One region of the Streptomyces sp. NPDC102467 genome, then DNA from elsewhere that is predicted to be linked to it. Evidence: riboswitches for the same ligand, from Rfam matches in the RefSeq annotation. Region 1 holds a riboswitch; each other region holds the start of a gene.

The links. A riboswitch is a leader RNA that binds a small molecule or an ion and turns the genes downstream of it on or off. The one in region 1 is predicted to bind cyclic di-AMP.
Region 2: linked by a shared signal. The riboswitch ahead of ACIREE_RS34345 (peptidoglycan DD-metalloendopeptidase family protein) and the one ahead of ACIREE_RS28695 (transglycosylase family protein) in region 1 are both predicted to bind cyclic di-AMP.
Region 3: linked by a shared signal. The riboswitch ahead of ACIREE_RS17685 (M23 family metallopeptidase) and the one ahead of ACIREE_RS28695 (transglycosylase family protein) in region 1 are both predicted to bind cyclic di-AMP.

The regions. Positions count from the first base shown of each region.
Region 1 is NZ_JBIWKA010000014.1:179,189-186,418, forward strand. Features, by position in the region: gene ACIREE_RS28680 (nucleoside triphosphate pyrophosphohydrolase) at 184-1,251, shown strand; gene ACIREE_RS28685 (cytochrome P450) at 1,331-2,557, shown strand; gene ACIREE_RS28690 (transglycosylase family protein) at 2,719-3,750, shown strand; cyclic di-AMP (ydaO/yuaA leader) riboswitch at 3,932-4,079, shown strand; gene ACIREE_RS28695 (transglycosylase family protein) at 4,084-4,791, shown strand; gene eno (phosphopyruvate hydratase) at 5,108-6,394, shown strand; gene ACIREE_RS28705 (septum formation initiator family protein) at 6,508-7,002, shown strand; gene ACIREE_RS28710 (DUF501 domain-containing protein) at 7,055-7,230, shown strand, end outside.
Region 2 is NZ_JBIWKA010000019.1:122,578-129,807, forward strand. Features, by position in the region: gene dxs (1-deoxy-D-xylulose-5-phosphate synthase) at 1-1,852, shown strand, start outside; gene ACIREE_RS34325 (aspartate aminotransferase family protein) at 1,849-3,234, shown strand; gene ACIREE_RS34330 (helix-turn-helix domain-containing protein) at 3,319-3,954, shown strand; gene ACIREE_RS34335 (DUF6126 family protein) at 3,947-4,123, shown strand; gene ACIREE_RS34340 (tyrosine-protein phosphatase) at 4,136-4,933, opposite strand; cyclic di-AMP (ydaO/yuaA leader) riboswitch at 5,319-5,484, shown strand; gene ACIREE_RS34345 (peptidoglycan DD-metalloendopeptidase family protein) at 5,490-6,236, shown strand; gene ACIREE_RS34350 (SGNH/GDSL hydrolase family protein) at 6,353-7,177, shown strand.
Region 3 is NZ_JBIWKA010000008.1:17,654-24,883, forward strand. Features, by position in the region: gene lhgO (L-2-hydroxyglutarate oxidase) at 1-871, shown strand, start outside; gene trmB (tRNA (guanosine(46)-N7)-methyltransferase TrmB) at 943-1,716, shown strand; gene ACIREE_RS17675 (PrsW family intramembrane metalloprotease) at 1,773-3,077, shown strand; gene ACIREE_RS17680 (aldo/keto reductase) at 3,093-4,049, opposite strand; gene ACIREE_RS17685 (M23 family metallopeptidase) at 4,143-5,183, opposite strand; cyclic di-AMP (ydaO/yuaA leader) riboswitch at 5,195-5,352, opposite strand; gene ACIREE_RS17690 (PP2C family protein-serine/threonine phosphatase) at 5,597-6,697, opposite strand; tRNA gene ACIREE_RS17695 (tRNA-Met) at 6,866-6,939, opposite strand; gene ACIREE_RS17700 (alginate lyase family protein) at 7,011-7,230, opposite strand, start outside.

The sequences.
Region 1 (7,230 bases):
CCCCAGCTAACGCTGGGAGGCGCCCCCAGCCCGAAGGGCGGCCCCGCGGCGTCTGGTGCGTGCTCTGGGGGTCCCCCCGGCCGGAGGCTGGGGGAGGGGGTTTGAAGACAGGTCCTAGGGCGGGCTCCGGGGCGGAGCACTGTCAGCGGCCTGCGTTACGTTCGGGTGGTGAACGATCGAGAGGTGCACGGCACCAGCAGCGACACCACCACCGGATCCAGCACCACCAGTGACGCCGGCCGCATCGTCCTGCTCACCACCAGCCACCGGGTCGCCCCGGGGCTGCTGTCCTGGCAGGCGTGGGAGGCGCTGCGCGGCGCCGACGCGGTGCTGTGCGCCGACGCCGCGCACCCACAGCTGCCGTACGTGAAGGACGCCGGCGTCGAGGTCACCCTCGCGACCGCGCCGCTCGCCGCCCGCGACCTCGTCGACCGCTGCGCCGACGGCGGCCGCACCGTCGTCGTCCTGGCCACCGCAGAGGGAGACCGGCGCCTCACGGACGGCCTGGCGACACTGGCCGGCTCGGGCCGCGAGCAGATGCCGTCCCTCGAACTCCTTCCCGGCTCCTACGACCTGCCGGGCGCCCGCCTCCTCGACCTCGTCCAGGTCATGGACCGGATCCGCCGCGAGTGCCCCTGGACGTCCCGGCGCACCCACGAGGACCTGGCGAAGTACGCGATCGAGGAGGCGTACGAGCTGGTCGAGGCGATCGAGACGGGCGACCGCGCGGAGCTCAGGGAAGAGCTCGGCGACGTACTCCTCCAGGTCGTCTTCCACTCCCGTATCGCCGAGGAGGCGCCCGGCGAAGCCGGTGAGGACGCCGAGGACGCCGAGGACGCCGGCCCCTTCTCGATCGACGACGTGGCGGGCGGCATCGTCGAGAAGCTCATCCACCGCCACCCGCACATCTTCGGCGACGAGAGCGCGTCCACGCCGGAAGAGGTCAGGGAGATCTGGCTGCGCAAGAAGGGCGAGGCCAAGCGCCGCGCTTCGGTCACGGACGGCGTCCCGGTGGGCCAGCCCGGCCTGGCCCTCGCCGCGAAGCTCGGCTCCCGGGTGCGGACAGCGGGCCTCGACGTCCCCGTCCCGACGGGCCGGGGCATCGGCTACGAGCTGCTGGCCCTGGCCCTGCGCGCGGAGGCGTCCGGTGAGGACCCGGAGGCGGCCCTGAGGGCGGCGGCACGCGCGTACCGGGCGGCGATCCGCTCGACGGAGGGGCTGGAGGGGCTGGAGGGGCCGGACCGCCCCTAGGGCCGTCCACGGTCGTGTCACCCGCTCCGGGGACGCCGGATACGGTCGGGAGGTGACCGAAAGCCCTGTCCCCGCCGCGATGCCCGAACTCTTCGACTGGGAGTTCGCGACCAACCCCTACCCCGCGTACGCATGGCTGCGCGAGCACGCCCCCGTGCACCGTACGACCCTTCCCAGCGGCGTCGAGGCCTGGCTGGTCACCCGGTACGCGGATGCCCGCCAGGCCCTCGCCGACCAGCGGCTCAGCAAGAATCCGGACCACCACGACGGGCCGTCCCACGCGAAGGGCAAGACGGGTATCCCGGGCGAGCGCAAGGCGGATCTGATGACGCATCTGCTGAACATCGATCCGCCGGACCACACCCGCCTGCGCCGCCTCGTCTCGAAGGCGTTCACCCCGCGCACGGTGGCCGAATTCGCTCCCCGTGTGCAGGAGTTGGCGGACGACCTCATCGACCGCTTCGCGGCGAACGGCGAGGCCGACCTGATCCACGACTTCGCCTTCCCGCTCCCCATCTACGCCATCTGCGACCTGCTCGGCGTCCCGCGCGAGGACCAGGACGACTTCCGGGACTGGGCGGGCATGATGATCCGGCACGGGGGAGGGCCCCGCGGCGGCGTCGCCCGGTCCGTGAAGAAGATGCGCGCCTATCTCGCCGAGCTGATCCACCGCAAGCGCAACGAGCCGGGCGACGACCTGATCTCCGGCCTGATCCGCGCCTCCGACGAAGGTGAGCACCTCACCGAGAACGAGGCCGCGGCCATGGCATTCATCCTGCTTTTCGCCGGTTTCGAAACCACGGTCAATTTGGTCGGTAACGGGGCATATGCCTTGCTTACCCACCCGGAACAGCGCGAGCGACTGCAGCAGGCACTGGCCGAGGGCGACACCGGGCTCCTGGAGACCGGCGTAGAGGAACTGCTGCGCTTCGACGGCCCGGTGGAGCTGGCGACCTGGCGGTTCGCGACGGAGCCGCTCAGCATCGGCGGCCAGGACATCGCCGCCGGCGACCCGGTCCTCGTCGTGCTCGCCGCCGCCGACCGGGACCCGGCGCGCTTCACCGATCCGGACATTCTCGATCTCTCCCGCCGCGACAATCAGCATCTCGGCTACGGCCACGGCATCCACTACTGCCTCGGCGCTCCCCTCGCGCGACTGGAGGGACAGACTGCGCTCCGCACCCTTCTGACGCGCCTTCCGGACCTGCGACTTGCCCAGGATCCCGCCGATTTGCGCTGGCGGGGCGGGCTCATCATGCGCGGACTGCGCACGCTGCCGGTGGAGTTCACACCCCAGCAGAACTGACGACCAGTCAACTCTGTGACTTTGACGTGATCTGCGCTGCATCGACTTGTGACAAGCGTTCGAGTCCCGCTACGTTCACCAGTCATCGCGACACATGCACAACAAGCACCACCACATCACCCGTCGCGTGCTGCTGCATCAGTCTCGCGAAAGGCAACCGCATGCTCTCCGGGAACGGTCGACACCGTCGCCCCCGTCAGGCCCCTGCTCTCGTCGTCGCCGCCGGCGTCACCGGCAGCGTCATCGCGATACCGCTCCTCGCGGCAACCAGCGCGAGCGCCGCCTCCACCACCACCTGGGACAAGCTCGCCGAGTGCGAGTCCGGTGGCCAGTGGAGCCTGAACGCGGGCACCGGCTACTTCGGCGGACTGCAGTTCTCCCAGGAGATGTGGGAGCAGTACGGCGGCCTCGACTACGCGCCGAGCGCCGACGAGGCCAGCCGCTCCCAGCAGATCGCCGTCGCCGAGCAGGCGCTCAAGGCCAAGGGGCCCAGCGCCTGGCCGAGCTGCTCGCTCGTGGCGGGTCTCACCCAGGGCGACGAGTCGGCCGATGTCGACCCGGGCGCGACCGTCTCCCCGCAGGCGTCCGACCCGGCCGATCCCTCCGTCGGGGTCGGGCTCGGGGTGTCGGACGAGCCGTCAGCCGAGGCCTCGGGGGATACCTCCGGTAACACGGCGAGCGGCGATCCGAGTGGCGACTCCAGCGACGAGCCGAGCGGCGACGCAAGTGGCAAGGCAAGTGGAAAGGCGGGCGACAAGGCGGGCGACAGCGCGTCGGATGACGCGTCGGATGACGCCGCAGGCAAAGACGGTGGCGGGTCGGACAAGTCCGGCCGGGCCGACGACCCCACGTCCTCCGCGACGCCGTCCCCTTCCGGCTCCGCTTCCGGTGACTCCGCCTCCGACGAGTCCGGGGCCGACTCCGCCGGCCGCCACCGCGGCGACCCCGCCGCGGACGACACCTCCGACTCCCGTACGGGCGACGGACGGCACGCCTCGCGCGAGGAGGACCGCACCGAGGAGGCGTACACGGTGCGCTCCGGCGACAGTCTCTGGGACATCGCCGACGCTCAGGACGTGCGCGGCGGGTGGGATGCGCTCTACGACCTGAACAAGAAGACGGTCGGCTCCGACCCCGACCTCATCCTTCCTGGTCAGAGTCTGGATCTTGGCCTCGAAACGGTCGAAAAGTAGCGGGAGTTCAGAGACGGTTGGGGCGCGTATGTCCACTTTTGCGAGAGTGAGACATGAGTCTCAAAGACCCTGATCGTCTTTGAAATAGGGCGGATCGACTGCTTACGGTCGTCACCGCTCGCCACAGCGGGCCCCGTTGGACGTCACGCCGAATCCTGCCGACGCCCGTACGGGAACAGTCGACGCGTCAGCGCCGTAGGCAGGAGCGGGGGACCCAAGGTAAGTGCCGGGAAACCGGCTTGGGGTTAAGCCGCGCACAAGGATGCGCGGCCGGACACTCACTGGTCCGAACCCGACAGCTCACCTCGTAGGCGTCGGTGAGGGGATCTCTCCATGCTGCTTTCCAGCAAGGGCAAGCACCGCCGCCCGTCCAAGGCTGTCCGTGTCGCCACGCTCGCCGGCGTCGCCGGTGCCGCTGTCGCCGTCCCGCTGATGGGCGCCACCTCGGCCTCCGCCGCCTCCACCTCCGAGTGGGACGCGGTCGCGCAGTGCGAGTCCGGTGGCAACTGGTCCATCAACACGGGCAACGGTTACACCGGTGGCCTTCAGTTCTCGTCCTCGACCTGGGCCGCGTACGGCGGCACCTCCTACGCGTCCTCCGCGGACCAGGCGTCCAAGGCGCAGCAGATATCGGTCGCCGAGAAGGTTCTCGCCGCGCAGGGCAAGGGTGCCTGGCCGAGCTGTGGCGTGGGCCTGTCCGGCGCCGACACGAGCAACTCCGCCCCGGCCGGATCCTCGTCGGACTCCTCGCAGCAGCAGTCCCAGCCGCAGCAGCAGGAGCGCTCCGACTCCTCCACGACGACCCGCTCCGAGCAGCGCCAGCAGCCGCAGCAGCAGGAGTCGAAGAAGGACACCGTCACCACCCCGACCGGCAAGAAGGTCGAGAAGGGCGACGGCGAGTACAAGGTGAAGACCGGCGACACGCTCAGCAAGATCGCCGACGCGCACGGCACCGACTGGCAGAAGGTGTTCAAGCTCAACAAGGACATCGTCAGCAACGCCGACCTGATCTACCCGGGCCAGCAGCTGCACCTGAAGTAAGCCCGTCCTTCTTATAGGGGCCCTGTTGTTACGGCCTGCCTATAGGAGCGCATGGGGGCTTACAGGGGAGGCGTCGGTTCGGCTCGGCATCGGCGGATGCCGGGTCAGGCCGCCGCTTCACCCCGAGGGCCGCTCGTTTCAGCGACCTCCGTCCCGGCATCCGGGACGGAGGTCGCTGTCTTTGTTCCGTTAAGGAACATTTCGCTGTCGGCGTTGTCCACAAGGCGGGCGGTCGGCTGGCCGATGCCTCGGAGCCGGTTACGCTCATGGGTGCGGGCCACCCTGCCCGCACTGTTGTGTCACATCCCAGAAGGAGATGCTCGTGCCGTCCATCGACGTCGTCGTAGCCCGGGAAATCCTGGACTCCCGAGGCAACCCCACGGTCGAGGTCGAGGTCGGCCTCGACGACGGCAGCACGGGTCGTGCTGCTGTTCCGTCCGGCGCCTCCACCGGTGCCTTCGAGGCCATCGAACTCCGTGACGGTGACCCCAACCGTTACCAGGGCAAGGGCGTCGAGAAGGCCGTCCTCGCCGTCATCGAGCAGATCGGCCCGGAGCTCGTCGGCTACGACGCCACCGAGCAGCGCCTGATCGACCAGGCGATGTTCGACCTGGACGCCACCGACAACAAGGGCTCGCTCGGCGCCAACGCGATCCTGGGCGTCTCCCTCGCCGTGGCGCACGCCGCGTCCGAGGCCAGCGACCTGCCGCTGTTCCGCTACCTCGGTGGCCCGAACGCGCACCTGCTGCCCGTCCCGATGATGAACATCCTGAACGGTGGGTCGCACGCCGACTCCAACGTCGACATCCAGGAATTCATGATCGCCCCGATCGGCGCGGAGTCCTTCTCCGAGGCGCTGCGCTGGGGCACCGAGGTCTACCACACCCTCAAGAAGGTGCTGAAGGCCAAGGGCCTGTCCACCGGTCTCGGCGACGAGGGCGGCTTTGCCCCGAACCTGGACTCGAACCGCGCGGCCCTCGACCTCATCCTCGAGGCGATCAAGGAGGCCGGCTACATCCCCGGCCAGCAGGTCGCTCTCGCGCTCGACGTCGCCGCCTCCGAGTTCTACAAGGACGGCAAGTACCAGTTCGAGGGCAAGGAGCGCTCCGCCGCCGAGATGACGGAGTACTACGAGGAGCTCGTCTCCGCGTACCCGCTCGTCTCCATCGAGGACCCGCTGTACGAGGACGACTGGGCCGGCTGGACCGTCCTCACCGAGAAGCTCGGCGAGAAGGTCCAGATCGTCGGCGACGACCTGTTCGTCACCAACCCGGAGCGCCTCGCCCGCGGCATCGACGAGAACTCGGCCAACGCCCTGCTCGTCAAGGTCAACCAGATCGGCTCGCTGACCGAGACCCTGGACGCCGTCGAGCTGGCCCAGCGCAACGGGTTCAAGTGCATGATGTCCCACCGCTCCGGCGAGACCGAGGACGTCACCATCGCCGACCTGGCCGTCGCCACGAACTGCGGCCAGATCAAGACCGGCGCCCCGGCCCGCTCCGAGCGCGTCGCCAAGTACAACCAGCTGCTGCGCATCGAGGAGATCCTGGACGACGCGGCGGTCTACGCCGGTCGTTCGGCCTTCCCGCGCTACAAGGGCTGACCCGCCCCCGCGTGAGCCGGTAGTTCCGTACGTCCCCGCACTCGGTCCCGTACCGTGTGCGGGGACGTACGTACGTAGGCAGCCGGACAGTCAGACGGGGAGGCGGACAGGCGATGCCGGGAAAGCTCCGAAGCAGGGGCCGCGACGACTCGGCCCGCTTCTCCACGGCCACCCGGCTGCGCGTGCTCGGCGAGCAGACCGCGGAGCGCGTCTACCGCTCGCAGAACAAGCGCCAGGCCCGCCGCTCCCGCCTCACCGGGCGGGCCGCGCTGCTCGCCCTCGTCGTCTGCACGCTCGTGGTCGCCCTCGCGTACCCGATAAGGCAGTACGTGTCCCAGCGCGGCGAGATCGCGGACCTGCAGCGCCAGCAGCAGGAGGCGAAGGACCGGGTCGACCGGCTCCGGGACGAGAAGGCCCGCTGGCAGGACGACGCGTACGCCGAGCAGCGGATCCGCGAGCGCCTGCACATGGTGATGCCGGGCGAGACCGGGTACGTGGTGCCCGACGCGCGGTCCACCGCGGCGGAGCGCGCCGAGCAGGGCGAGACCGACCGTCCCTGGTACTCGAACGTCTGGGACGGCGTCGACAAGGCCGACCGGGCAAACTGACCGCCGTACCGCCCCCGCCCCTTCCCCGCACACACCGAAGTGAAAGACAGGCATGGAAACGCCCCCGCCCCAGACCGAGTCCACGGCGCCCACGGACGCCGACATCCGCGCGTTCCAGGAGCAGCTCGGCCGCCCGCCGCGCGGCCTGCGGGCCATCGCGCACCGCTGCCCCTGCGGCAACCCGGATGTCGTCGAGACGGCCCCGCGGCTCGAGGACGGCACGCCGTT
Region 2 (7,230 bases), on a different contig from region 1:
GATACGGGAGTTCCTGATCCACGCCGTCGCCAGGACCGGCGGTCACCTCGGGCCCAACCTGGGCGTGGTGGAACTCACCATGGCGCTGCACCGGGTCTTCGAGTCGCCCGTCGACCGGATCGTCTGGGACACCGGCCATCAGAGCTATGTGCACAAGCTCCTGACGGGACGTCAGGATTTCTCGAAGCTGCGCTCGAAGGGCGGGCTCTCCGGTTATCCGTCACGCGAGGAGTCCGAGCACGACATCGTGGAGAACAGCCATGCCTCCACCGCCCTCGGCTGGGCCGACGGGCTCGCCAAGGCGCGCCAGGTGCAGGGGGAGCGCGGGCACGTGGTCGCCGTCATCGGTGACGGCGCGCTCACCGGCGGGATGGCCTGGGAGGCGCTGAACAACATCGCGGCCGCCAAGGACCGGCCGCTGATCATCGTCGTCAACGACAACGAGCGCTCGTACGCGCCGACCATCGGCGGCCTCGCCAACCATCTGGCCACCCTGCGCACCACGGACAGCTACGAGAAGGTGCTGGCCTGGGGCAAGGACGTACTGCTGCGCACACCCGTGGTCGGGCATACGGTGTACGAGTCGCTGCACGGTGCCAAGAAGGGATTCAAGGACGCCTTCGCCCCGCAGGGCATGTTCGAGGACCTCGGCCTGAAATACGTAGGGCCGATCGACGGCCACGACGTGGGCGCGGTGGAATCCGCGCTGCGCCGGGCAAAACGCTTCCACGGCCCGGTACTTGTGCACTGCCTGACCGAGAAGGGGCGCGGCTACGAGCCCGCGCTCGCGGACGAGGCCGACCGCTTCCACACGGTCGGCGTGATGGACCCGCTGACGTGCGAGCCGCTCGCCCCGTCCAACGGACCCTCCTGGACCTCGGTGTTCGGGGACGAGATCGCGGCGATCGGACGGGAGCGCGAGGACGTCGTCGCGATCACCGCGGCCATGCTGGATCCGGTGGGGCTGACGAAGTTCGCGCGGGAGTTCCCGGGCCGGGTCTGGGACGTCGGGATCGCCGAGCAGCACGCCGCCGTATCCGCCGCGGGGCTCGCGACGGGCGGTCTGCACCCGGTCGTCGCCGTCTACGCGACCTTCCTCAACCGGGCCTTCGACCAGCTCCTGATGGACGTCGCGCTCCATCGCTGCGGGGTGACCTTCGTGCTCGACCGGGCCGGCGTGACCGGCGTCGACGGGGCCTCGCACAACGGCATGTGGGACATGTCCGTGCTCCAGGTCGTGCCGGGCCTGCGGATCGCCGCGCCGCGCGACGCCGACCAACTCCGCGCGCAGCTGCGGGAGGCCGTCGCCGTGGACGACGCGCCGACCATGCTGCGATTCCCCAAGGAGTCCGTGGGCGCGCCGATCCCGGCGGTCGACCGGATCGGCGGCATCGACGTACTGCACCGGGCGGACGCGCCCCGCGTGCTGCTCGTCTCCGTCGGCGTCATGGCGCCCGTGTGTCTGCAGACCGCCGAACTGCTCGAGGCGCGCGGCGTCAACTGCACTGTGGTGGACCCGCGTTGGGTGAAACCGGTCGATCCGGACCTCGTGCCCCTGGCGGCGGAGCACGAGCTCGTCGCCGTCGTCGAGGACAACAGCCGGGCCGCGGGCGTCGGTGCGGCCGTCGCGCTGGAGCTCGGCGAGGCCGAAGTCGACGTGCCCGTACGGCGGTTCGGGATCCCCGAGCAGTTCCTGGGGCACGCCAAGCGGGCCGAGGTCCTCGCCGACATAGGCCTCACGCCGGTCGAGATCGCGGGACGCATCAGTACGAGCCTGAACCTTAAAGCCAGTAAGAAAGCCAAGAAGCAGAGCGGCGAATCCGTGAAGGCCGGCAAGGAGAACAACGTATGACCAAGGAGTTCGACCTCGGTACGCTGCTGGCCGAGCGCGGCGCCGAACGGTACGAGCTGCACGCCAAGTACCTCAACCACCAGCTGCCGAAGATGCTCCACACCATCGGTTTCGACAAGGTGTACGAGCGGGCCGAGGGTGCGCACTTCTGGGACGCGGACGGCAACGACTACCTGGACATGCTCGCCGGCTTCGGCGTCATGGGCCTGGGCCGCCACCACCCCGTCGTACGCAAGGCGCTGCACGACGTACTGGACGCCTCGCTCGCCGACCTGACCCGGTTCGACTGCCAGCCCCTGCCGGGTCTGCTCGCCGAGAAGCTGCTGACGCACAGCCCGCACCTGGACCGGGTGTTCTTCGGCAGCAGCGGGACGGAGGCGGTGGAGACCGCGCTGAAGTTCGCCCGCTACGCGACCGGCAGACCCCGCGTCCTGTTCTGCTCGCACGCCTTCCACGGCCTGACCACCGGCTCGTTGTCGGTCAACGGCGAGGACGGTTTCCGCGACGGCTTCGCGCCGCTGCTGCCCGACACGGCCGTACCGCTCGGTGATCTCGACGCGCTGGCACGGGAGTTGAAGAAGGGCGACGTCGCGGCGCTCATCGTCGAGCCGATCCAGGGCAAGGGCGTGCACGAGGCGCCGCCCGGCTATCTGCGGGCCGCGCAGGACCTCCTGCACCAGCACAAGGCGCTGCTCATCGCGGACGAGGTGCAGACCGGCCTCGGCCGCACCGGCGACTTCTACGCGTACCAGCACGAGGACGGCGTCGAGCCGGACCTCGTCTGCGTGGCCAAGGCGCTGTCCGGCGGGTACGTGCCGGTCGGGGCGACGCTCGGCAAGGACTGGATCTTCAAGAAGGTCTACTCGTCCATGGACCGGGTCCTCGTCCACTCGGCGAGCTTCGGGGCCAACGCGCAGGCCATGGCCGCGGGGCTCGCCGTTCTGTCCGTCATGGAGGACGAGGAGACCGTCGCGAACGCCCGCGCCATGGGCGAGCTGCTGACGGCACGCCTCACCGCGCTCATCGACCGCTACGAGTTGCTGAGCGACATCCGCGGGCGCGGCCTGATGATCGGCATCGAGTTCGGCAGGCCCAAGTCCCTGAAGCTGCGCAGCCGTTGGGCCATGCTGCAGGCCGCGCGCAAAGGCCTGTTCGCACAGATGGTGGTCGTGCCGCTGCTGCAGAAGCACCGGATCCTCACGCAGGTCTCCGGCGACCACCTCGAAGTCATCAAGCTGATCCCGCCGCTCGTGGTGGACGAGGCCGACGTCGAGCGGTTCGTGGAGGCGTTCACCGCCGTGATGGACGACGCGCACAGCGGGGGCGGCCTGATGTGGGACTTCGGCAGGACGCTGATCAAACAGGCGGTCGCCAACCGCTGACCGCCCTCCCGGACCACATCGTCCGGTTTTGCCTCCGGGGCAAAAAATTTGCCCCACGGGTAGGGCTCTGGCTCAATCGACACCATGAGCCCTGCCCTCCCGGAGGAGGCACCGGAACCCCCGGAGCTGCCCGCCGTCGCGCCCCAGCTGCGTGCCCTGCGCCGCCGCGCCGCCCTCACTCTCGAGGTCGCCGCCCGCTCCGCGGGCCTGTCACCGGCGCATCTGTCGCGTCTGGAGACCGGGCAGCGGCAACCGTCGCTGCCGATGCTGCTCGCCCTCGCCCGTATCTACGGTACGACGGTCTCCGAACTGCTCGGCGAGACCCCCACCGACCGCGACGCCGTGGTCAGGGCCGGTGCCATGGAGGCGACCGAGGCCGGCGGCTGGACGTACTTCCAGGCAGGCTCGCCCGGCCGCGGTATGCAGGCCCTGCGGGTCCATGTGCCGTACGGAACGCAGGGCGACATCGTGCGCGTGCACCCCGGCGAGGAGTGGCTCTACGCCCTCGAAGGACGGCTGCGGCTGCGCCTCGGCGACACGTCCTACCGGCTCGACCCCGGGGACAGCGCGCACTTCGACTCGCTCACCCCGCACCGGATCGCCGCCGAGGACCGCGGCGGCGCCGAACTCCTCTTCGTACACACCCTGCTGCAGAGCCCGACCGCCGCGCTGTGCCTCGGCCCGGCGGCCGGTCCGACCCGGAAGGCCCGACATGGCTGACATGAGTGACGCGACCGAGCACGGCGCCGGGGAGCGGCAGCCCGCCCGGCGGGACATCGAGGACAAGCTGCCGCGCGGCATCTGGGTGCGGGTCCTCGTGTACGTCTTCGCGGGACACGCCTTCGCCGCCTTCGTCTACCTGCTGTTCACGCTGGGCGGGGGCAAGTAGCCGAGGGCGGGGTCAGACGAGGAGGCGCTCGCGCAGCCGGTCGCGGTCGGCCGCGGTGAGCCCCAGGCCTTCTTCGAAGTAGCGGTCCGTGTCGCCCCAGGTCTGCTCGATGGTCTCGAAGGCCGCGTGCAGGTAGGCGGCGCGGGCGTCGAAGAGCGGGCTGAGCAGCTCCATGACCTCGGGGGAGTAGGCGTCGCTTGCCGCGCTGCTGCGGCGCACCTTGTAGCGGCGGTGCTTCGCGTTCGACTCCAGGTAGTCCGCCTCGATGGCGTCGCGCTCCACGCCGACGGCGAGCAGCGTCACCGCGATCGACAGGCCCGCGCGGTCCTTGCCGGCCGCGCAGTGCATCAGTGCGGGCACGCTGTCCTCGGCGAGCGCGTGCAGCACGCGACTGTGCTCGGCGGTGCGCTGCGAGACGATCGAGCGGTACGACGTGATCATGCGGTTGGCCGCGCGGCCCTCGGAGAGCAGGGTGCGCAGCTGCTCTATGTCACCGTCGCGGACCATCTGCCAGAACTCGGCGCCGTCCGCGGGGTCGGTCAGCGGCAGGTTCAGATTGCGCACCCCGGGCAGCGCGACGTCGGCGCCCTCGAGGCGCTGGTCCGCGGCGTTGCGGAAGTCGAAGACGGTGTGCAGGCCGAGCCCGGCGAGGAACGCGGCGTCCTCGGCGGTGGCATGGGCCAGATGGCCGCTGCGGTAGAGCACGCCGGGGCGCACGCGCCGGCCGTCCACGGCCGGAAGACCGCCCACGTCGCGGAAGTTGCGCACTCCGGACAGCTCGGGCTCGGTGGACGGGGCGTGCTGTGTCACGGGGGCTCCTCCCGGTCAGGGCTCCGGCGTCACTCGCCGGCGGGCGCGCTCCTGACGATACGACACGCATTCCCGGGCGAACCCTCTGTCCGTTTTGACACTACTCATTACAAACTGTCGGCAAATAAAGGTGCATTGCCTACCTGTGCGTGAGCAGGCTCATAGCCGTAACGGTCCGTGGTGGCCGCCCGAAATTCTTGTCCTGGGAATTCCTGAAGGTAAGGCGCTGGTAAAGCACGGACATCGACGCAGGGTGACACAGGAAACGCCCAGACGATCAAGAAAGCGGCCTCGTGGGCGAATTCGCCGCTTGTCACCGCCTTTCCCGTCGTCTTACGGTCACCACTCACTCCGGACGGAACGCCTAGTCCTGCCGCCGCCCGGATTCCGAACAACGACCCGTGACGGCAGGAACGGGGGACCCACAGGCAGTACGCCGCCGAGGGAATTCCCCATGCGGCTAGGGGTGAAGTCGTATCCGGGCACCGGATACGGCCGGGCAGCTCCAGTCCGAACCCGACAGCTCACCTCGTAGGCGACGGAGAGGAAACGCGTCATGCCCGCCAAGGGAAAGCACCGCCGCCCCAAGTCCCAGCGCGTCACCCGCGCCGCCGCCGTCGCCTCGGCCGGTGGCGCCGCGCTCGCCCTGCCGCTCATCGGTGCCACCGGCGCCCACGCGGCGACCGACTCCGCCGCCACCGACGCGAAGACGTACACCGTCAAGGCCGGTGACACGCTCTCGAAGATCGCCGAGGCGCAGCACGTCGACGGCGGCTGGAAGAAGCTCTACGACGGCAACAAGGACGTCGTCGGCGCCGACGCCGGCGTCATCAAGCCGGGCATGAAGCTCGCCCTGGACGGCGCGGCCGCTACGACCACGGCGTCCACCGCGTCCACGGCGGACTACGTGAAGCCCGTCGACGGCTCCATCGGCACGCCGTACCACTCCAACGGTTCCATGTGGTCGAGCGGCTACCACACCGGCACCGACTTCGTCGTGCCCACCGGCACGGCCATCAAGGCGGTCGGCGCCGGCACCGTCGTCTCCGCGGGCATGGACGGCGCCTACGGCAACGAGGTCGTCATCCAGCACGCCGACGGGCGCTACTCCCAGTACGCCCACATGTCCTCGCTCGGCGTCTCCGCCGGGCAGACCGTGACCGCGGGCCAGCAGATCGGCCTCTCCGGCGCCACCGGCAACGTGACGGGACCGCACCTGCACTTCGAGATCCGTACGTCCCCGAGCTACGGCTCGGACGTCGACCCGCTGGCGTACCTGCGCGAGCACGGCGTCTCGATCTGACCCGCGCACGATCCGATCGGCTCCCTGGGTTATTCCCCGGGAGCCGAGTGCGTTTTCTCACCGCTCGTCAACCCCTGGTTACGGTCGCGTAGGCCACACCCGAGGGTGAAAGATGTGTGGTCGTGGCAAACGAATCGAGATCACTCAGAGGCGGCACGATTCGGTCCTACGCGGCGGTGGGGGACAGCTTCACCGAAGGCGTCGGGGACCCCGGGCCCGACGGGAGCTTCGTGGGGTGGGCCGACCGGCTCGCCGTCCTCCTGGACGACCGCGTGGCCGAGGACACTTTCCAGTACGCGAACCTCGCCGTACGCGGCAAGCTCATCGACCAGATCGTCGAGGACCAGGTCCCGCGGGCCGTCGAGCTCGCCCCCGACCTGGTGACGCTGGTCGCCGGCGGCAACGACATCATCCGGCCCGGCACCGACCCGGACGACGTGGCCGAGCGCTTCGAGAGGGCCGTGGCACGCCTTGCCGAAGCCGCCGGCACCGTCATGGTCGCCACCGGTTTCGACACCCGTGACGTGGCCGTCCTCAAACACATGCGCGGCAAGATCGCCACGTACAACATGCACATACGCGCGATCGCCGACCGCTACGACTGCCCGGTGCTCGACCTGTGGTCCCTCAAGTCCATCCAGGACCGCCGGGCCTGGGACGGGGACCGGCTCCACCTGTCCGCCGAGGGGCACACCCGGGTCGCCCTGCGCGCGGGACAGGCGCTCGGCGTCGATGTGCCCGCCGACCCGGAACAGGTCTGGCCGATGCTTCCGTCGCGCGGCACGTTCGAGGTGCGGCGCGACGACATCCACTGGGCGCGCGAGTTCCTGGTGCCGTGGATCGGGCGGCGGCTGCGCGGGGAGTCCTCCGGGGACCGTGTGGTGGCGAAGGGATTCGTGGATCCGCACACCATCAAGATGCATCTGGAGTCCGCGTCCTGATCTCCTCCCGGGGGTGGCTCCCGGGGTGGGTCCTGGGGGTGGTGAGAGGTCCG
Region 3 (7,230 bases), on a different contig from region 1:
GCGCGGCAGGGAGAACGGGATCGCGGTGCGTGAGCTCGGTCCCGCGCAGATCCAGGAGTACGAGCCCGAGGTGCGGGGCCTGGCCGCCATCCACGTGGCGAGCACCGGCATCGCCGACTACCGCGCGGTCGCCGAGCACCTCGCGGAGGCGTCCGGCGCCGACATCCGGTACGGGGCGGACGTCGTACAGATCGACCGGCGGCCCGCGCTGGGGGTCGCCGCCCGGACCGCCGCCGGGGACGTCGTCCGCGGCAAGGTCCTCGTCAACTGCGCGGGGCTGCGCTGCGACCAGGTCGCCCGGCTCGCCGGGGACGGCCCGGGGATGCGCATCGTGCCGTTCCGCGGCGAGTACTTCGACCTGGCCAGACCCGAGCTGGTGCGCGGGCTCGTGTACCCGGTGCCGGATCCGGCGTTCCCCTTCCTCGGCGTGCATCTGACGCGCGGCATCGAAGGCAGCGTCCACGTCGGGCCGAACGCGGTGCCCGCGCTCGCCAGGGAGGGGTACGACTGGGGCGTCGTGCGGCCCCGGGAGCTGGCGGGGACGCTGGCCTGGCCCGGCTCGTGGCAGGTCGCGCGGCGCCATTGGCGGTACGGGGCCGGGGAGCTGCTGCGTTCCGCGTCGAAGCGCGCGTTCACCGACGCGGTGCGCCGGCTGGTGCCCGCGGTCACGCCGGACGACCTGATCGCGGCGCCCGCAGGGGTGCGGGCGCAGGCGGTGCTGCGGGACGGGACGCTGGTCGACGACTTCCTGATCCGGGAGGGCGCCCGCACGGTCCATGTGCTGAACGCGCCGTCCCCCGCGGCGACGGCCGCCCTGCCCATCGGCAGGGAGGTGGCCCGCCGGGCTCTCGACGCGCTCGGCCCGGTCTAGGACCTGTCCGAGCCCCCGGCGCGGCGCCCCGCACCCCGGCCGTGCCGCGAACCCGTAAAATCGCCCCCACTGTGTCTGAGTCCGAATCGCCCAAGCCCCCCGCCCCGCCCGTGCGCCCGAACGAGCCGCGCTTCCCCGACGGGCCGCGGCCCGACCCGGCCGGATCGCACTTCGAGCGGCGTATCCGCAGCTTCCAGCCGCGCCGCAGCAGGGTCAGCCTCACGCAGGCCGACGCGTTGCAGCGGCTGTGGTCCCGGTGGGGCCTGGACATCGACGGGCAGCGCGTCCTCGATCTCGCCGAGCTCTTCCCCGGCCTCGACCGGGTCGTCCTGGAGATCGGCTTCGGCATGGGCGAGGCCACGGCGCAGATGGCGGCCGATGACCCGTCGACGGGCATCCTCGCGGTCGACGTCCACACACCGGGCCAGGGCAATCTGCTGAACCTGGCCGAGCGCGGCGGCATGACGAACGTACGGGTGGCCAACGGCGACGCGATCATCCTGCTGCGCGCGATGCTGCCCGACGACAGCCTCGACGGGCTGCGCGTCTACTTCCCCGACCCGTGGCCGAAGGCGCGGCACCACAAGCGCCGGCTGATCCAGCCGGAGTTCCTGGACCAGGTGGCCGGGCCGCTCAGGCCCGGAGCGCTGGTGCACTGCGCGACGGACTGGGAGGAGTACGCGGAGCAGATGCTCGAGGTGCTCACCGCCCACCCCGACTACGAGAACACCCGGCCCGACGGGGGCTTCGCGCCACGTCCCGCGTTCCGCCCGCTGACCCGCTTCGAGGGCCAGGGTCTGGACAAGGGGCACGTGGTGCACGACCTGCTGTTCCGCCGCCGGTAGCGAGAAGGGACCTGGGCCCCGTCGCGGCCCGCCGCATCCCTCGTTAGGGTCAACGAGTGGCTTCGTATCCCGGCTGCCCGCCTCACCAGGACCCCGCCCCCGGCACCCGGCCGGCCGGCGCGGTTCCGCATCCCCGCTGGTGGGAACGGAAAGGTGTGCGGGCCGCTGGTCTCGCCACGCTGCTCGCGCTGTCCGGCGCGGTCATCGCGGCGCTGGTGCGGGAGCAGACCGGCACGGAGGGTTTCCTGGTCGGGCTCGGCCTGGCCGTGCTGCCCGTGCCGCTGCTGATATCCGCGTTCCGCTGGCTGGACCGGGTGCGGCCCGGGCCCTGGCGGAACCTGCTCTTCGCCTTCGCCTGGGGCGCCTGCGCGGCGGCCCTGATAGCGATCGTCGCGAACAGTTTCGCGACCCGCTGGATCGAGACCGCCACCGCCGACCCGACCGGCGCCGACACTCTCGGCGCCACCGTCATAGCCCCCGTCGTGGAGGAGTCCGCGAAGGCCGCGGCCGTGCTGCTCGTCTTCCTGTTCCGCAGACGGGACTTCACCGGCATCGTCGACGGCGTGGTGATCGCCGGGGTCACCGCGACCGGCTTCGCGTTCACCGAGAACATCCTGTATCTGGGCAACGCGTTCGGCACCGACCAGCTGACCGGCACGGGCCCCGGCCTGACCTCGGTGACGGCGGCGACGTTCTTCGTGCGCATCGTGATGTCGCCGTTCGCGCACCCGCTGTTCACGGTGCTCACCGGCATCGGTTTCGGGATCGCCGCGGTCATGGCGCCCGACCGCGGCCGGGTCCGCCGCGTGCTCCTGCCGCTCGCCGGGCTGCTCGCCGCGATGGGCATGCACGCGTTCTGGAACGGCTCGTCGTCCTTCGGCGAGTACGGGTTCTTCGCGGTGTACGCGGCGTTCATGGTGCCGGTGTTCGGCCTCGTCACCTGGCTCGCGGTGTACGTACGCCACCGCGAGCTGCGCACAGTGAGAGATGAACTGCCCGCCTATGTCGCCGCGGGCTGGCTCGCGCCGCCCGAGCCGTTCGCCCTCGGCTCGCTCAAGGCCCGCCGCCTGGCCCGGGAGTACGCCGCGTACTACGGAGGCAAGGAGGCGGAGACGGCGGTCGCCGAGTACGAGCGGTACGCGACGTCGCTCGCGCTGCTCAGGCGCCGCGGCCACAAGGGCCGGGCCGGCGCCGATTTCGTCGTACGGGAGCGGGAGTTGCTCGACGCGCTGTGGGAGCGGCGCGGCTACGCGCGGTCCGCGCTCGCCTACGCCTCCCAGGTCGCGGCCCCGATGTGGCGGCCGCCGGTGTACGCGGGACCGATGCCGCAGGGACCCGCGTACAACCCGTACCGCTACTGAGGCCCTTCCAAGACGTCAGGCGGAGGCCGTCGTGAGGCGGCCGAGCTCCGCGTCCGTGAGCTCCAGGTCCGCGACCGCGAGCAGCGCGGGCAGCTGCTCGACCGTGCGCGCGGACGCGATCGGCGCCGCCACGGTGGGCTGCGCGGCGAGCCAGGCCAGGGCGACCGTGGCGATCTCGGCGCCGCGGGCCCCCGCGATCTCGTCGAGGGCGGTCAGCACCTGTCGGCCGCGCTCGGTCTCCAGGTGCTTGGCCGCGCCTCCGGCCCGCGCGCTGTCGACCGTGACGCCGGGCCGGTACTTGCCGGTCAGGAAGCCGGCGGCCAGCGCGTAGTACGGGACGGCGGCGAGCCCGGCGCGGGAGGCGATGTCCTGCCGGGCGCCCTCGTACGTGTCGCGTGAGACGAGGTTGTAGTGGGGCTGGATCGCGACGTACCGGGCGAGGCCCTCGCGGTCGGAGAAGTCGAGGGACTCCTGGAGGCGCTCGGGCGAGATGTTCGACGCGGCGATGTTGCGCACCTTGCCCGCCTTCACGAGCTCGTCGAGCGCGCCGATGATCTCCTCGACGGGGATCGTCTCGTCGTCGTCGAAGTGCGTGTAGTACAGGTCGATGTAATCGGTGCCCAGGCGCGTGAGGGAGGCGTCGGCTGCGGCCTTGATGTTGGCGCCGCGCAGGCCCTTGAAGTCGGGGTGGCGGGCGACCTTGGTGGCGATGACGACGTCGTCGCGGTTGCCGCGGGCCTTGACCCACTTGCCGATGACGGTCTCCGACTCACCGCCCTTGTTCCCCTCGATCCAGGCCGAGTACGAGTCCGCCGTGTCGATGAAGTTGCCGCCCCCGGCGGTGTAGGCGTCGAGCACCGCGAAGGAGGCGGCCTCGTCGGCGGTCCAGCCGAACACGTTCCCGCCGAGGGAGAGCGGGAAGACCTCCAGGTCGGAGGAGCCGAGCTTGCGCAGTGCGGGAGAAGAAGTCATGCCCGACTTCAACGCCCCTACGGAACCTGGTATTCCGGACACGGTGTTCCGTACCCGTGTTCCGTACCCGTGTTCCGCAGGGGCGGACAGGGCTCAGGGAGTGAGGCCCTTGCCGCGCAGCCACACCGCCGGGTCGATGCCGGTGGCGTCCCCGCCGGGGTGGACCTCCAGGTGGAGGTGGGGCCCGGTGACATTGCCGGTGGCGCCGACGCGGCCGATGACGTCGCCGGTGGAGACCTTCTGTCCGGCGCTGACGTTGAGCGAGGACTGGTGGCAGAACCACAGCTCGGTGCCGTCGTCGAGGGTGATGATCGTGCGGTAGCCGTACGCGCCCGCCCAGCCGGCCTCGGTGACGGTGCCGCTGTGGACGGCGTAGATCGGCGTACCCGTGGAAGCCGCGAAGTCGAGGCCCGTGTGGTAGCCGGAGGACCACATGGATCCGGGCTGCCCGAAGGTGCCGGTGATGGTGTACGAGGCGACGGGGAGCTTGAAGCTCTTGGCCAGCTTGGCGAGGCGCTCGGCCTCGGCCTTCTTCTTGGCCTCCTCCGCCGCCTTCTTCTTGTCGGCGGCGGCCTTGGCCTCGGCCTTCTCCTGCTTCGCCGACGCTTCCTCGGCGGCCTGCTCGGCGGCGGCCTTCTGAACCGCGGCCTGCGCCGTGGCGTCGGCGGCGTTCTGCTGGGTCTCGGCCTGCTGCATGATGCGGGCGCGCAGCGTCTCGCCCGCGTCCGACTGCCCGTTGCCCACCGTGGTGAGCGGGGTGGCCGAGGCGGCGCCGGACGAGGAGTCGGAGCCGTCGGATATGAGCGCACCCACGCCGGGCAGCGACTTCGCCTCGGGCAGCGAGTCCTTGACCGCCGAGAGGTCGGGCATGGAGATGTGGACGGCGGGCTTGCCGCCCTGCGCGCTGGCGATGCCGCCCGCGCCGACGGCGGCGATCACGCCGACACCGAGGACCGTGGAGCTGCGCGCGAGGCCGCCGCGCTGCCGGGCTACGCGGTGTTTGCCGCGGACGGGACGGACGGACTCCTCGGTGGGATTCCACTCCTCCCAGGTCTCCTGCTCGACACCGAACCCGCCATCGGCGGGGTCGGCGGAGAATCCGGAGAACTCGGGGGCAGGGCGGTTCGACGCCACGGGGGCGCTCTCCTTTCCTTCCTTCTCGCCTACCGGGTTAGCTGACGGGTTCGGAGCAGGAAGGTCTCCTACGAGCACGTCCGGCGCCCGAAAAGCGACGGAACGATGCCTGATTCACCCCAAGTTGGTGGTTCCCCGGCTCCCTTTCGGGATTAAGCGTGTGCGCACGGAGCCGTCGCTAGTGACGGCTGGGACGACCGCGCTGCGTTATCGAACGTTAATAGACAGCCGACAGTAATTCCAAGCCGTTCCCATTGATCGTTCACGTTCACGGCCTGGACTTAACGGGGCACGAGCGGGCGCAATCGGGCGAGTTGACCGCCGGTTCCGGCGCATCCCAAACCCGTCAGTTTCTGACGTAGTGTCAATTGTTATGCGCAGTGGTGTCGTGCGGTCACCCCTCGTGACATCGATCAAGGACGCCGTACGGCGAGCAGCGCCATGTCGTCACTGGCGCCGCCCCCGGTGTGCAGGCGTACCTCTTCGGCCAGCGTCGCGAGAAGCTCCCCCGGCCCAGGGAAGACGCGGCCGGCGAGCCGGGCCGCGGGGTCGTAGAAGACGCCCCTCGCGTTCCGCGCCTCGGAGAGCCCGTCGGTGAAGAGCAGCAGCGTCGCCGCGGGCGGGAAGCCGGCCTCGGTGGCCCGGTCCGGCCAGGAGCCGAGCTCGCCCAGGCCGAGCGGCAGCGCCGCCTCGGCGGGCTCGATCACCTGGACCGTGCCGTCGCCGAGCACCACGATCGGCTCGGGATGCCCGCGGTTCAGGATGCGCAGGACGTCGCCGCCGTGCGGGATCTCGGCGAGCACCGCGGTGGTGAAGCCCTCGAAGTCGTCGATGCCGCGGCGCCGGCCGCCCTCCCGGGCCAGCGCCCGCTCCAGGCGCTGGGCGACCGCCTCCAGGCTGCCCTCCTGCTCGGCGGCCTCACGGAACGCGCCGATGACGACGGCCACGGCGGCGACCGCACCCATGCCCTTCCCGCGTACGTCCCCGACCACGAGCCGCACGCCGTGCGGAGTGTCCTGCACCGCGTACAGGTCGCCGCCGATGAACGCGTCGGCCTGCGCCGCCTCGTACCGGGCCGCGATGGCCAGGCCGCCGATCCGCCCGGCCGGCTCCGGCAACACCGCGAGCTGGGCCGCCTCCGCGATCTGCCACGCCGAGGCGAGTTGCTCGTCGCCGCGGCGCACGATCCGGTTGATGAAGCAGGCCAGGACGCACACCGTGGCCACGGTGGCCATCTCGGTGTAGACGTCGGAGTGGAACGAGTATCTGAGGTGTACGGCGACGATGGCGCCGATCGAGACGGCCCCGGCCATGATCGTGCTGCCCAGCGAGAAGAACGGGGCGACGACCAGGGGCGCCGCGCTGAACAGGGGAGACCCTGCGAACCCGGACGGCGTGCAGTACTCGTAGACCGCACCGCCGACGATCAGCAGCAGGGGCAGCACGCGGAGAAAGGCACGCGTGGCGACGGAATCCGCCCCGAGTCCGTGCCGCCCTCCTCGCTGCCCCACCACTTGTCTCCCGCCACGTCCGCGGCCGATACCCGGCGTCTCACCAAGGGTTCCCGGAAGGCGGGCCGGGGGCGAGCATTACTGCTCCGTCCGGGTCAATCCCGTAAAGCCACCGAGGCCCGCAAACAGGCAGAGGCCGGAATCTCGAAAGATTCCGGCCTCTGCCTTCAGTAGCGGGGACAGGATTTGAACCTGCGACCTCTGGGTTATGAGCCCAGCGAGCTACCGAGCTGCTCCACCCCGCGGCGATGAATGCAACACTACGCCATCCGGGACGGTGAAAGCCAATCGCTCCCCGCGGCCACGGCGGCGGCCGCTATGCGGCCTGCGCGTGCGTGAGCGTTTCCCATGCCACGAACAAATCGTCCGTGCCCTCGGGCCGCTGCTGCCGGGTGAGTTTCTCGGTCTCCGGAAGCTCCATCCCGAGGCGTCCCCGGAGATGGCTGAGCGCCACTTCGGTGTCGGGCCCCATGTCCCGCTGCACCTTGCCACCGCACAGCCAGGCCGGGGCGGTGGCGCCGAGCTGGTACTTGGAG